DNA from 2 places in the Arthrobacter sp. CMU6 genome. Region 2 is predicted to be linked to the other one. Evidence: riboswitches for the same ligand, from Rfam matches in the RefSeq annotation. Region 2 holds a riboswitch; the other holds the start of a gene.

Region 1 (7,270 bases), on a different contig from region 2:
GATGCGCCTTCGCCGCAACGGGGCCGACGCCGGGTCCGCCGCCGCCGTGCGGGATGCAGAAGGTCTTGTGCAGGTTCAGGTGCGAGACGTCGCCGCCGAACTTGCCGGGCTGCGCCAGTCCGACGAGGGCGTTGAGGTTGGCCCCGTCGATGTAGACCTGGCCGCCGGCGGCATGGATGGCGTCGCAGACCTCGCGGACGTCGGCGTCGTACACGCCGTGCGTGGACGGGTAGGTGATCATGATGCAGGAGAGCGCATCCCGGTGCTGCTCGATCTTCGCGTACAGGTCAGCGTGGTTGATGGTGCCGTCGGCGGCGGTGGCCACGACGACCACCTTCATGCCGGCCAGCACGGCCGAGGCGGCGTTGGTGCCGTGCGCCGAGGCCGGGATCAGGCAGATGTTGCGCTGGTCATCGCCGCGGGACCGGTGGTAGCCGCGGATGGCCAGCAGGCCGGCGAGCTCGCCCTGGGAGCCGGCGTTCGGCTGGATGGACACCTGGTCGTACCCGGTGATCTCGGTCAGCTGCGCCTCGAGGTCGGCGATCAGTTCGCGCCAGCCCTCGGTCTGGGAGTCCGGGGCGAACGGGTGGATCGAGGCGAACTCCGGCCAGGAGATGGCCTCCATCTCCGCCGTCGCGTTCAGCTTCATGGTGCAGGAGCCCAGCGGGATCATGGTGCGGTCCAGCGCCAGGTCGCGGTCGGACAGCTTGCGGATGTAGCGCAGCAGCTGGGTCTCGGAGCGGTGCGTGTTGAACACCGGGTGCTGCAGGTAGTCCGAGGTGCGCAGCACGGATTCGGGGAGCTCAAACCCTGCTGCGTCCCCTACCGGACCGGCACCGAAGGCGACGGCCACAGCGGAAAGTGTCGCCGTCGTCGTCGTCTCATCAACGGAAACGCCCACCGTATCCGCGTCGATCAGTCGCAGGTTGATGCCCCGGGCCTCTGCCGCCGTGATGACCCTGGAAGCCTTGCCGGGCACGCGCACGGTGAGGGTGTCGAAGAAGGAGCCGCTGAGGAGTTCGCGGCCCGCCGTCCTGAGCGCGGTGGCGAGCACGCGGGCGTTGTTGTGGACCGTCTCGGCGATTGCCTTCAGCCCGTCGGGGCCGTGGTAGACGGCGTAGAACGAGGACACGATGGCCAGCAGTGCCTGTGCCGTGCAGATGTTGGAGGTGGCCTTCTCACGGCGGATGTGCTGCTCGCGGGTCTGCAGCGCCAGGCGGTAGGCGGGGGCGCCGGCGTTGTCCCTGGACACGCCAACGATGCGGCCCGGTAGCGTGCGTTCCATGCCGGTGCGCACTGCCATGTAGGCGGCGTGCGGACCGCCGAAGAACAGCGGCACCCCGAAGCGCTGGGCGGTCCCGACGGCGATGTCGGCGCCCTGCTCACCCGGAGGCGTGATCAGGGTCAGGGCAAGGAGATCAGCAGCTACCGTGACCAGCGCGCCGCGCTCCTTGGCGGCGGCGATGACGGCGGACTGGTCCCACACCCGGCCCGAGACGCCCGGCTGCTGGAGGACAACACCGTTGATGTCGCCGTCAGGCAGTCCCTGGGAGAGGTCCGCCACGTCCACCTCGAAGCCGAGAGCTTCGGCGCGGCCCCTGACAACGGCGATGGTCTGGGGGAGGCAGTCCGCGTCCAGGACCGTCTTGCCGTCCTTGGCTCCCGCGTTCTTGTTGGCCCTGCGCATCAGCAGCACGGCCTCGGCCACGGCGGTGGCTTCATCCAGCAGGGAAGCGTTGGCGACCGGCAGCGCGGTGAGGTCCTGGACCATGGTCTGGAAGTTCAGCAGCGCCTCAAGCCGGCCCTGCGAGATCTCCGGCTGGTACGGCGTGTACGCGGTGTACCAGGCGGGTGCCTCAAGGACGTTGCGGCGGATCACCGGGGGCGTGACGGTGTCGTAGTAGCCCTGGCCGATCATCTGCACGGCGGTCTTGTTCTTGGCGGCCAGACGGCGGAGTTCGGCCAGGACCTCCACTTCGCTCAGCGCAGCGGCGAGCAGGAGGGGGTTCTTTTGGCGGATGGACGCCGGAACGGCAGTATCAACGAGGCCGTCGACCGAGTCATAGCCGATGTTCTTGAGCATGGTGTCGATATCGGCCCGGCGCCGGGCGCCGATATGCCGGTCGGCAAAGGTTGATGGATGCGATTGAATCGTCATGAGGAACTCCAGGTCTGGCTGGCCACGAGTGGCACGGCATGGTTTGGGTTCCTCCCCGCTCTGTATTGGACCTGAGAGATTCCGCGGACATTCGCCGCTTGCACCGTCGGTGAGCCAAACAAAGTTTGGCTGCTTTCCAGAGTTGCCTAGCCGCGGCGGTACGGGGGCCTGAGAGATTCCTGGGGAGGATTTGCTCCTACGGCGCCTGCCCGGTGTTTGACTGGGAGGACTCTCCCGCCACGGTTCGAAAGGCTATGAAGATGTGGGTGATTCGGCTCACAAGTTACCGGATAATTCCGGTATGGCCAAATCGGAACCGCGCGCGGATGTCCCCGCGTTTCCTTCTGCGGCCCGGCAAAGCGGCCATCCCGGCCGCCGTTTGACATTTCTTCGTGACCGAGACCACACTGAACCGGTGACCAGCGGGTCAGGGCCGGGAAGACGGCCGCCGCCGGTTCGCACGAAGTTTTTCTCGACATAATTGAAAATGCTTACGATCTGCGGCGGGAGAGCCCTGCCGGTACGTTCAGCAGGCGCCGTAGGAGCAAACCCTCCCCAGGAAACTCTCAGGCCCACGTACCGCCGCGGCGAGGCAACTCTGGAAAGCAGGCAGGCACGCCCTGTCTCACCGACGGTGCAAGCGGAAGACCATGTCCGCGGAATCTCTCAGGTCCCATACAGAGCGGGGAGGAACCGAATCAGTGTGGCCATCCAAGGCCACTTGAACGATGGAGTTCCTAATGACGATTCATCCTCCTGCCTCCACGGCCGGTGAGGCTCCCCGCCTTGAGCGGCAGCTGAGCAACCGGCACATCCAGCTAATCGCCATCGGCGGTGCCATTGGCACGGGCCTGTTCATGGGCTCCGGCAAAACCATTTCCGCGGCCGGGCCGTCCGTGATCTTCGTGTACATGATCATCGGCTTCATGCTCTTTTTCGTCATGCGGGCCATGGGCGAACTGCTGCTGAGCAACCTGAACTATAAGTCCTTCAGCGATTTCGCCGCTGACTTGCTGGGCCCGTGGGCGGGGTTCTTCACCGGATGGACCTACTGGTTCTGCTGGGTAATCACCGGAATCGCGGACGTCATCGCCATCGCAGGATACTCCCGGGAGCTCTGGCCGGAGCTGCCCCTCTGGATCCCGGGGCTGGCCACCGTCGCCATCCTGCTGCTGCTGAACCTCACCACAGTCAAGGCATTCGGTGAAACCGAATTCTGGTTTGCCCTCATCAAAATCATCGCCATCGCCGCACTGATCGTGGTGGGCATGTTCATGATCTTCACCGGTTTCCAGAGCGACGCCGGCCAGGCCAGCTTCACCAACCTCTGGAGCCACGGCGGCTTCTTCCCCAACGAATTCATGGGTTTCGTGGCCGGTTTCCAGATTGCCGTGTTCGCCTTTGTGGGCATTGAACTGGTGGGCACCACGGCTGCCGAGGCCAAGAACCCGGAGCGGAACCTTCCCAAGGCCATCAACTCCATCCCGGTGCGGGTGCTGCTCTTCTACGTCGGTGCGCTCATCATCCTGATGTCGGTCACGCCGTGGACGCAGTTCGCCGCGGGCCACAGCCCGTTCATTGCCATGTTCTCGCTGGCCGGGCTCGGAGCCGCCGCCACGGTGGTCAACCTCGTGGTGCTCAGCTCGGCCATGTCCTCGGCCAACTCCGGGATCTACTCCACCTCACGCATGGTCTACGGCCTGGCCCAGGAAGGTGACGCGCCGGCCGCGTTCGGCAGCCTGTCCCGCCGCAAGGTCCCCAACAACGCCCTGTTCCTGTCCTGCGTGCTGCTGCTCTCCGGAGTGGTGCTCATGTACGCCGGCCAGGACGTCGGCAAGGCGTTCGACATGGTCACCACCGTTTCCGCTGTCTGCTTCGTCTTCGTCTGGTCGATCATCCTCGCCAGCTACATCGCCTTCCGGCGCCGTCGCCCTCACCTGCACACCGCCTCCAAGTTCAAGATGCCCGGCGGCATTCCCATGGTGTGGGTGGTTTTCGCCTTCTTCGCCTTTGTCCTGTGGACGCTGACCACCCAGCCCGACACCCTGACCGCACTGCTGGTCACCCCCGCCTGGTTCGTTCTCCTCGGCGCGGCCTGGCTGGTTCTGCGCCGCCGGCCCGCGCACCTGGTCCGCTACGCAGCGTTCCAGGCTGAGCTGCAGGCTGAGGAGAGCGCAGCCCGCGAGCACGCGGACCGCCGTCTCGAGGAGAAGGAAAGTGTCAAGGGATGATCGGGACCGAGGAAAAGCCGACGGCGGGGGCCGCCCAGAAGGCGGACCCGACGGCTGACCAGGCCCGCCAGGCAGGAACCGGCAGCGAGTTTGTGCTGACCTTCCATTGCCCGGATTCCCTGGGCATCGTCCAGGCGGTCGCGGACTTCCTGCTCAAGCAGGAGTGCTACATCGTTGACCTCAAGCAGTTCGGCGACCGGACCGCGGGGCACTTCTTCATGCGGGTCCACTTCGCCTCGACGGGTGACTCCGCCGCCGTCGAACAGCTACGGGACGGCTTCGCACCGCTGGCCGGGCAGTGGGGCATAGACTGGCGCCTCGAGCGCCATGACCGCAAGCAGCGGATCCTGGTGATGGTGTCCAAGTATGATCACTGCCTCAACGACCTCCTGGTCCGCGCCCGCAGCGGCGAGCTGCCGGTCGAGATAGCGGCTGTGGTGTCCAACCACCCGGACCTGGAAGGGCTCGCCGCCTGGCACGGGGTCCCGTTCCACCACATCCCCGTGACCCCCGGGAGCAAGGCCGAAGCGGAGGCCGGGCTCCTGGAACTGGTGGACGCGTATGGGGTTGAACTGGTGGTCTTGGCCCGCTACATGCAGGTGCTCAGCGATTCCGCCACCGCCCGGCTCACCGGCAGGGCCATCAACATCCACCATTCCTTCCTGCCCAGCTTCAAGGGCGCAAAGCCGTACCACCAGGCGCATGAGCGCGGAGTGAAGACGGTGGGCGCCACGGCCCACTACGTAAACTCGGAGCTTGATGAGGGGCCGATCATTGCACAGCAGGTGATCGAGGTCGATCACACGTACACGCCCGCGGACCTGGTGTCCGTGGGCAAGGATGCGGAGTGCAAGGCCCTGACGAATGCCGTGCGCTGGCACGCCGAAGGAAGAATCATCCTGTCAGGGAACCGAACGGTCATCCTCCGCTGACAAGCCTCATCCGGTGCGGGGCTGTCAGCAGCCAGCCTCGCACCGCAAGACCTATCCGGGCCGCGCACCCGTGGCCAACCAGACCTGGAGTTGCTCATGACGAACCCATTGCCTTTGCGCCTGGAGATCATCCCCACGGACGGCATCATCCCCACAGTCCAAGCCCAAGTTCCGGCCGGATCAACGCTGACCGTGACGTGCCTGCCACACCACGGGGTTGAGGCCACCGTGCGTGCCGCGGTTCAGCTTGGCGGGCTGGGCTACAACGTGATTCCCCATCTGGCCGCGCGAAGCATTGAAAGCCGCTCCCAGCTCGCGGGCATGCTCCGCGACTGCGAGGCGGCGGGGATCACGGAGGTCTTCGCGATCGGAGGCGACGCTGCGGACGCTGCCGGTCCCTATGGCAGCAGCGGCCGGCTCATGGAGGACATTGCCGACCTGACCGGCGGGACCATGGCGATGGGAGTGGCCGGATACCCGGAAGGCCATCCGAAGCACCACGAGCTGACGATGCTCGACGCGCTGCTGGAGAAGCAGCATCTGGCCTCGAACGTGGTGACCCAGATGTGCTTTTCGGCGCCTAGGATCGGTTGGTACGCCGAGCTGCTGCGCCGCGAAGGCGTCCACCTTCCCGTGTGGGCGGGCGTGGCAGGGACCGTCCCGCGCGCCAGGCTGATCTCGCTGGCCACCAAGATCGGAGTGGGACCCTCACTGAAGTTCCTGAACCGCAAGGGGCCGCTCGCCCGGAGGCTCCTGAGCGCCGGCAGCTATTCCCCCCAGTCCCTGGTAGCCGAACTGGCCGCCACGGAGCCCGCACTTGCCGGCATACACCTCTACACGTTCAACAACGTTGCATCCCAGCCCGCGATGGACTGGACCGACGGGGAAGGCGCGAAGGCCTCCTGAACCGGAGTGCTGACCTTTCCCGCGACGCGGACAACAACCGAGAAGGCGCCCGGCCACCAGGCCGGGCGTCTTCAGTTTTAAAGTTACTCGAAACATCTTGCATTGTGAGCTGTAACCCATAATATGGGAACAGCGAATGTGTCGTCCCTCACGACCGCCCCTGCTCCCAAGCCTTCAGTGCGGAAGGCCCAACGATCGGATTCCCCACATGCAAGACATCGCTGTCCTGATCAATACAGCCGTAGCGGTTCTCGCCGCCGTGCTGCTGATTGTCCGTTTCAGAGTCAACCCGGTCATCGCCCTGGTGGTCAGCTCCGTGTACCTTGGCCTCGCCGTCGGCCTCGGCGTCGAAAAGACAGTCAAGACCATCACCGCCGGATTCGGCGACATCATGGTGGACGTCGGCCTGCTCATCGCCTTCGGCGTCCTCATGGGCTCCATCCTCAACCAGAGCGGAGCCATCCGTCGCCTCGTGGAGCACCTGCTGAACACGTTCGGGCCCAAGCGGCTGCCCTACACCATGGGCCTGGCCATCGGAACGGTGCTGCAGTCCATTTTCCTTGACGTCCTGCTCGTCATCTCGGCCCCGCTGGCCCGGAAACTGGCGCCCAAAATCGGCAAACTCGGGACGGCACGCATGGCCACCGCCATGGCCATCGCCCTCGAATGTGGCATCGTCTTCACGGTTCCCGGTGTCGCATCCCTTGCCTTGGCCGGCCTCCTGAACGTGCCGCTCGGCAAGATGCTGCTGTTCGGCCTGCTGCTGGTCATCCCCACGATCATCATCTCCATTGCCATCATGACGTTCCTCTTCCGCCGCGGCTTCTGGAACGAAGCCAAGGATGAGGACCACACCTTCGTCGCCGAAGAGGACAAGGAGGGTGAAGAGGAAGAGTACGACGGCGGTGCTGGCCGCCCCGTTGCCGCCGGCAACGCCGCCGGCGGGCCGGGAACCAACGGAACCGCTGCGCAGACTGCAGGCAGCGTCGCCGTCGCCGAACGCGCACCCAGGCAGTTCCCGCTGGTCGTCCTGTTCGCGCCGC
Region 2 (7,270 bases):
TCTTCTTCGCGACGTCAGCGTCGTTGGTCAGGATGATGCCGCCGCGCGGACCGGCCAGGGTCTTGTGCGTGGTGGACGTGGTGACGTGGGCGTGCGGGACCGGCGACGGGTGCAGCCCGCCGGCAACCAGGCCGGCGAAGTGGGCCATGTCCACCATCAGGTAGGCGCCCACGGAGTCGGCGATCCGGCGGAACTCGGCAAAGTCCAGCTGCCGGGCGTAGGCGGACCATCCGGCGACGATCAGCTGCGGCTTGTGTTCCTGGGCCAGGCGTTCCACCTCGGCCATGTCGATCCGGTGGTCCTCTTCGCGGACCTGGTACGGGATCACGTTGTACAGGCGGCCGGAGAAGTTGATCCGCATGCCGTGGGTCAGGTGGCCGCCGTGGGCCAGGTTCAGGCCCATGATGGTGTCGCCCGGCTTGATGAGGGCGTGCATCACCGAAGCGTTGGCCTGGGCGCCGGAGTGCGGCTGCACGTTCGCGTACTCGGCGCCGAACAGGGTCTTGACGCGGTCGATGGCCAGCTGCTCGATCACGTCCACGTGCTCACAGCCGCCGTAGTAGCGCTTGCCCGGGTAGCCCTCGGCGTACTTGTTGGTCAGCACCGACCCCTGTGCCTGCATCACGGCCGCGGCGGTGTGGTTCTCCGACGCGATCATTTCCAGGCCCGAGCGCTGGCGGCCGAGCTCGTCGTCGATCTTGGCCGCGATCTCCGGGTCAAGCTCCGCGAGATCCGCATTCAGGCTCGGGGATACGACCTGCTCGAAAGCCACTGTTCCGGTGCCTGCGGCACCAGCGGCGCTCACAGCTCGCCGCCGTTCTTGGCTGCGTATTCCTCGGCCGACAGCAGCGGGCCCTCGGAATCAGCGGCCACCTTGAACAGCCAGCCGGCGCCGTACGGGTCATTGTTGATCAGGGCGGGGTCCTCGACGACGACCGGGTTGATCTCCGTCACCTCCCCCGTCACCGGGGAGTACAGGTCAGAGACCGACTTGGTGGACTCCACCTCGCCGCAGGTCTCCCCCGCGGTCACGGCCGAGCCGACCTCGGGCAGGTCGACGTAGACAATGTCGCCGAGGGCGTCAGTGGCCACGGCAGAAATGCCAATAGACACAACATTCCCCTCCCCGCGGGAAACCCACTCATGCTCGTCGGAGTACTGCAATTCAGAGGCAACTTTTGCCATTTCGTTCCTTAATCTCGTTACTGCTGTGGTCGGGTGGGGAGGCGGGTGAGCGAATTCCTCCGTGAGCTCGGTCGCGAAGGCGCCCGCTGAGCGGACGCGACGCTCCCTTAGACGCTCACTTCCGGAATCCCCTCACCCGCCGACCCCGGCCGTCAGTTCCGGAAGGGAACAAACGGCAGTGAAAGATAAAGCGGTTCTCCGGTCGTTTTGTTGGCCTCGGAGGTTAGGCAAGCTCAGCCCCCAATGACCGAGCTTGCTGTAGACCGGACCCTACGGCTTGGTTTCGACAAGCTCACCCAGCGGTTTGCGGCCGACCCCTCCCCGGCACCTTCGGCTTTCGATGGTGCGCGGACGGGGAAGGCAGATTTCGACCGGCTCAACCAACGGTGACGCCCTTGAAGGGGGTGGCATCCGGAAGCGTGCGGCTAAGGGAGCGTCACGTCCGCGCAGCGGGGCCAAACGGTGCCGGCGGTTGGACGGGGTCAACCGCCGCCGGGCTACTTGGAGCGCTTGTAGAAAGGCAGTGCCACCACTTCGAATGGCTCCGCCTTGCCCCGCAGGTCGATGTCCAGTGCCGTGCCGGGTTGGGTGTAGGCGACGTCGACGTAGGCCATGGCGATTGGGTAGCCGAGGGTCGGGCTGGGCTGGCCGGAGGTGACTTCACCGACGACGTTGCCGTCCTTGAGCACCGGGTAGTGCCCGCGGCCGGCGCGGCGGCCCAGGCCTTTGAGGCCCACGAGCCTGCGGCCCGAGGTGGACCCCGCTCCGGCTTCTTTCTTGGCGGCCAGCGCGGCCTTGCCGACGAAGTCACCTTCCTTGGACAGCGCGACGACGGGGCCCAGGCCGGCAGCGAACGGGTCGCCTTCCAGGGAGAGCTCGTTGCCGTACAGCGGCATGCCGGCCTCAAGGCGGAGCGAATCGCGGGCGGCGAGGCCGGACGGCGTCAGCTCCCCCTCGTCCGCGATGGCGACGATGGACTGCCAAAGGGCGGCGGCGTCGTCGTTCTCCACGAAAATTTCGAAACCGTCCTCGCCGGTGTAACCGGTCCGGGCCAGCAGCAGGTTCCGGCTGGCGCCGCCCACCAGGAAGGAAACCTCGACGGCGGCGTAGTACTTCAGGCCGGTCACCAGCTCATGCTGGGCTGCAGGGACCAGGCGCAGGAGGATCTCCTCGGCCTTGGGGCCCTGCACCGCGATCAGCGCCGTCTCTGCGGAGGCGTCCTCGACGGCGGTGTCGAACCCGCCTTCCGGGGCAGAACCGGCCCGCTGCACCAGTGCCTCGGCCACCACCTTGGCGTTGCCGGCGTTCGGGACCACCAGGAACCTGTCGGTGCCGTCAGCTTCGGAGGGGCGGCGGTACACGATGAGGTCGTCGATGATGCCGCCCTCCTCGTTGCAGATCAGGGAGTACTTGGCCTTGCCGACGGCCATGGCGGAGATCTTGCCGGCCAGGGCGTAGTCGAGAAACGCTGCGGCGTCCGGGCCGGTCACCCAGATTTCGCCCATGTGGGAGAGGTCGAAGATGCCGGCCGAGTTGCGGACGGCGTGGTGCTCCGCCAGTTCGGAGCCGTACTTGAGCGGCATCTGCCAGCCGCCAAAGTCGGTGAACGAGGCGCCCAGCTTCTTGTGGTCCTCGTAAAGGGCAGTGTAGTTCTCAGTCATTGAGGAATCCTTTATGTGCGGGTTGAGCCGGGCGGTCGTAGGCCCAGCTCAACCACCGGACAAATCTAGTTCTCGAAGGCTTCGATCGGCGGGCAGGAGCAGACCAGGTTGCGGTCGCCTGCTGCACCGTCGATGCGGCCCACCGGCGGGAAGTACTTGTCCTGCTTGAGCGTGTGCACGGGGAAGACGGCCTGCTCGCGCGGGTAGGCGCGGTCCCAGTCGGAGCTGATCGCCGCGGCCGCGGTGTGGGGTGCGTTGCGCAGCGGGCTGTTCTCCACGGTGAAGTCGCCGTTTGCCACCTGGTCGATCTCGCCTCGGATGGCGATCATGGCCTTGATGAACCGGTCGATCTCGCCCAGGTCCTCGGACTCGGTGGGCTCCACCATCAGCGTGCCCGCCACCGGGAACGCCAGGGTGGGCGCGTGGAAGCCGTAGTCGATCAGGCGCTTGGCCACGTCCTCGGCAGTGACGCCCGTCTTGGCCGTGAGTTCACGCAGGTCCAGGATGCACTCGTGCGCCACCAGACCGCCTTCGCCCGTGTAGAGGACCGGGAAGAAGTCGTTGAGGCTGGCGGCAACGTAGTTCGCGGCAAGCAGTGCGGACTTGGTGGCCTCGGTCAGGCCGCTGCCGCCCATAAGCTTCACGTACGCCCAGGAGATGGGCAGCACGCCGGCTGAGCCGAAGCGCGAGGCGGAGATCGGGACGTCGTTTCCGTCGCTCCAGGTGGTCGCGTCACCGGGCATGAACGGAGCCAGGTGCGCCTTCGCCGCAACGGGGCCGACGCCGGGTCCGCCGCCGCCGTGCGGGATGCAGAAGGTCTTGTGCAGGTTCAGGTGCGAGACGTCGCCGCCGAACTTGCCGGGCTGCGCCAGTCCGACCAGGGCGTTGAGGTTGGCCCCGTCGATGTAGACCTGGCCGCCGGCGGCATGGATGGCGTCGCAGACCTCGCGGACGTCGGCGTCGTACACGCCGTGCGTGGACGGGTAGGTGATCATGATGCAGGAGAGCGCATCCCGGTGCTGCTCGATCTTCGCGTACAGGTCAGCGTGGTTGATGGTGCCGTCGGCGGCGGTGGCCACGACGACCACCTTCATGCCGGCCAGCACGGCCGAGGCGGCATTGGTGCCGTGCGCCGAGGCCGGGATCAGGCAGATGTTGCGCTGGTCATCGCCGCGGGACCGGTGGTAGCCGCGGATGGCCAGCAGGCCGGCGAGCTCGCCCTGGGAGCCGGCGTTCGGCTGGATGGACACCTGGTCGTACCCGGTGATCTCGGTCAGCTGCGCCTCGAGGTCGGCAATCAGTTCGCGCCAGCCCTCGGTCTGGGAGTCCGGGGCGAACGGGTGGATCGAGGCGAACTCCGGCCAGGAGATGGCCTCCATCTCCGCCGTCGCGTTCAGCTTCATGGTGCAGGAGCCCAGCGGGATCATGGTGCGGTCCAGCGCCAGATCCCGGTCGGACAGCTTGCGGATGTAGCGCAGCAGCTGGGTCTCGGAGCGGTGCGTGTTGAACACCGGGTGCTGCAGGTACGCGGAGGAACGCTCGACGGCGGCGTCCAGGGCGAACCCTTCAGTCGCCTCCACTGCCGCGGCACCGAAGGCGGCGAGAAGGTCGGCCACGATGGCCGGCGTCGTGGTTTCATCGGTGGAGATGCCAACGGTGTCGGCGTCGATGCTGCGGAGGTTGATGCCCTTCTGCTCCGCGGCGGCGATGATGCCGGCGGCCTTGCCCGGGACGGAAACCGTCACGGTGTCGAAGAAGCTGGTGTGCAGGACGTCCAGGCCGGCGGCCTGCAGAGACGCGGCGAGGGTTTTCGCGTAGCCGTGCGCGGTTTCGGCGATCGCCTTCAGGCCCTCCGGGCCGTGGTAAACGGCGTAGAAGGAGGACACGATGGCCAGCAGTGCCTGCGCCGTACAGATGTTGGAGGTGGCCTTCTCGCGGCGGATGTGCTGCTCGCGGGTCTGCAGCGCCAGGCGGTAGGCGGGAACACCGGCGTTGTCCCTGGAGACGCCCACCAGGCGCCCGGGCAGGGAGCGCTCAAGGCCCTTCTGCACGGCCATGTAGGCGGCGTGCGGACCGCCGAAGAACAGCGGTACCCCGAAGCGCTGGGCGGTCCCGACGGCGATGTCGGCGCCCTGCTCGCCCGGAGGCGTGATCAGGGTCAGGGCAAGGAGATCAGCAGCTACCGTGACCAGGGCGCCGCGTTCCTTGGCGGCGGCGATGACCCCGCTGTGGTCGAAGACACGCCCGGAAACACCGGGCTGCTGGAGGACAACACCGTTGATGTCGCCGTCAGGCAGTCCCTGGGAGAGATCCGCCACCTCCACCTCGAAACCGAGGGCTTCGGCGCGGCCCTTCACGATCGCAATGGTCTGCGGCAGGCAGTCCGCATCCAGGACCGTCTTGCCGTCGTGGGCGGTCTTGTTCTTGTTGGCCCGGCGCATCAGCAGCACAGCCTCGGCCACGGCGGTGGCTTCATCCAGCAGCGAGGCGTTGGCGATGGGCAGGCCCACCAGGTCCTGGACCATGGTCTGGAAGTTGAGCAGCGCCTCAAGCCGGCCCTGCGAGATCTCCGGCTGGTACGGGGTGTACGCCGTGTACCAGGCGGGTGCCTCAAGGACGTTGCGGCGGATCACCGGGGGCGTCACGGTGTCGTAGTAGCCCTGGCCGATCATCTGCACGGCGGTCTTGTTCTTGGCCGCGAGCTTCCGGAGTTCCGCGAGTGCTTCCACTTCGCTCAGGGCCGGTGCGAGCTCCAGCGCGGAGTCCTGGCGGATGTCGTTGGGTACTGCCGTATCAACCAGCGCGTCGACGGTGTCGTAGCCGACGGCCTTGAGCATGGCTTCGACGTCGGCCTGGCGGCGGGCGCCAATATGCCGGTCGACGAAGGACGAGGAGGCTGAATTAACGGTCAAAAGGAACTCCATAACTAAGGCGACGCAAGGTACGCCACATTGATTCGGGTTCCTCCCCGCTCTGTATTGGACCTGAGAGTTTCCGCGTTGCTGCGCTTTCGCACTGCAACGCTTGCACCGTCGGTGAGCACAGCACGCCCTGAACCGTCCGCGCGTCGGCGGAAAATTTCAAGCGGGCAGCCTGCTGCTTTCCAGAGTTGCCTTGCCGCGGCGGTACATGGGCCTGAGAGATTCCTGGGGAGGTTTTGCTCCTACGGCGCCTGCTTGTACCTACTTGCAGGACTCTCCCGCCGCAGATCAAAGGCTTATTCAATTGAGCGGTGACAGCTGTCACAGAGGCTATTGTCCTACGCCGGGATCGCGTCTGCAAACTGTTGCGGCGCGACCGGCCGGCCGCAGCGGCAGCCGCGGACCCGGCCTACCCCCTGAGCCGGTCAAGGGCGGCAAGCAGGCTTTCGACGTCTGCCGCGGTCTCGGACGGCGTCGCCGCCGGCCCGACGGACAGCATGGCGTTGAAGTAGAGCCCATCGCCCATGTACAGGACCGCCTTGGCCAGGCCCGGCCCGACGTCGCGGGCGATCTCATCCAGCCACCGCTGCTGGATGTGGGCGAACCGGCGCCGCGTCTCCTCGTGGGCCACCTCGGCCAGCCTCGTCGCCGCCACGATGGCACGGTCCAGCGGGGTGTCCGCCCAGACGGACGATTTGATGAAGTACGCGGCCGCACCCTCGGGAGCCGCAGCCATGGCCTGGGCATCCGCTTCCGCAAACTCGTCCAGGCGGTCCAGCAGGACACTGATCAGCGCTTCCTTGTTCGGAAAGTGGTACAGGAGCCCGCCCTTGGACACGCCGGCACGGGCGGCCACGGCGTCAAGGGTGGCAGCGCGCTCCCCCACCTCGATCAGGAGGGATTCAAACGCATCGAGCACTGCGCCGCGGGCGACAGGTTTTCTGGGCATGGCTTCCATCATGCCCGGTTCCTGGCAGGCTTTATAACTATACCGTCTGGACGGTATAGTTATTTCATGACCATGCACTCAACCCTTCGCCCGGCGCACTCTTCCGCCAACCAGGCCAGCGGCGGCGGCGTGCGCGACTGGTTCGCCCTGGCCCTGCTCATGTTCCCGGTCCTCCTGGTGGCCGTGGACAACACCGCGCTGACGTTCGCCCTTCCCGCGATCGCCCGCAGCCTCGATCCCTCGGGCGTGCAGCTTTTGTGGGTGGTTGATGCCTACGCACTGGTGCTCGCCGGACTCCTCGTTGCCATGGGCAGCCTCGGGGACAGGATCGGGCGCCGCCGGCTGCTGCTGGTCGGAATCTCGGGCTTTGCGGTGGTTTCTGCGGCGTCGGCCTTCGCCCCGAGCGCCGAATGGCTCATTGCCGGCCGCGCGGCACTCGGCTTCTTCGGAGCCATGCTCATGCCCTCCACACTGTCCCTGATCCGCAACATCTTCCGGGAACCGGGCAGGCGGAGGCTGGCCGTGGCCATCTGGGCAGCAGGATTCTCCGGCGG

Evidence for each region. A riboswitch is a leader RNA that binds a small molecule or an ion and turns the genes downstream of it on or off. The one in region 2 is predicted to bind glycine.
Region 1: it holds a riboswitch for glycine, as region 2 does, so the genes downstream of both, cycA (D-serine/D-alanine/glycine transporter) here and gcvP (aminomethyl-transferring glycine dehydrogenase) in region 2, are expected to answer to the same signal.

The regions. Positions count from the first base shown of each region.
Region 1 is NZ_JBNHFL010000025.1:67,021-74,290, reverse strand. It holds gene gcvP (aminomethyl-transferring glycine dehydrogenase) at 1-2,158, opposite strand, end outside; glycine riboswitch at 2,305-2,405, opposite strand; glycine riboswitch at 2,653-2,750, shown strand; gene cycA (D-serine/D-alanine/glycine transporter) at 2,899-4,389, shown strand; gene purU (formyltetrahydrofolate deformylase) at 4,386-5,321, shown strand; gene AC5RWD_RS17130 (methylenetetrahydrofolate reductase) at 5,418-6,227, shown strand; gene AC5RWD_RS17125 (GntP family permease) at 6,436-7,270, shown strand, end outside.
Region 2 is NZ_JBNHFL010000039.1:27,727-34,996, reverse strand. It holds gene glyA (serine hydroxymethyltransferase) at 1-805, opposite strand, end outside; gene gcvH (glycine cleavage system protein GcvH) at 802-1,185, opposite strand; gene gcvT (glycine cleavage system aminomethyltransferase GcvT) at 1,683-2,846, opposite strand; gene gcvP (aminomethyl-transferring glycine dehydrogenase) at 2,912-5,770, opposite strand; glycine riboswitch at 5,960-6,058, opposite strand; gene AC5RWD_RS21030 (TetR/AcrR family transcriptional regulator) at 6,177-6,716, opposite strand; gene AC5RWD_RS21025 (MFS transporter) at 6,789-7,270, shown strand, end outside.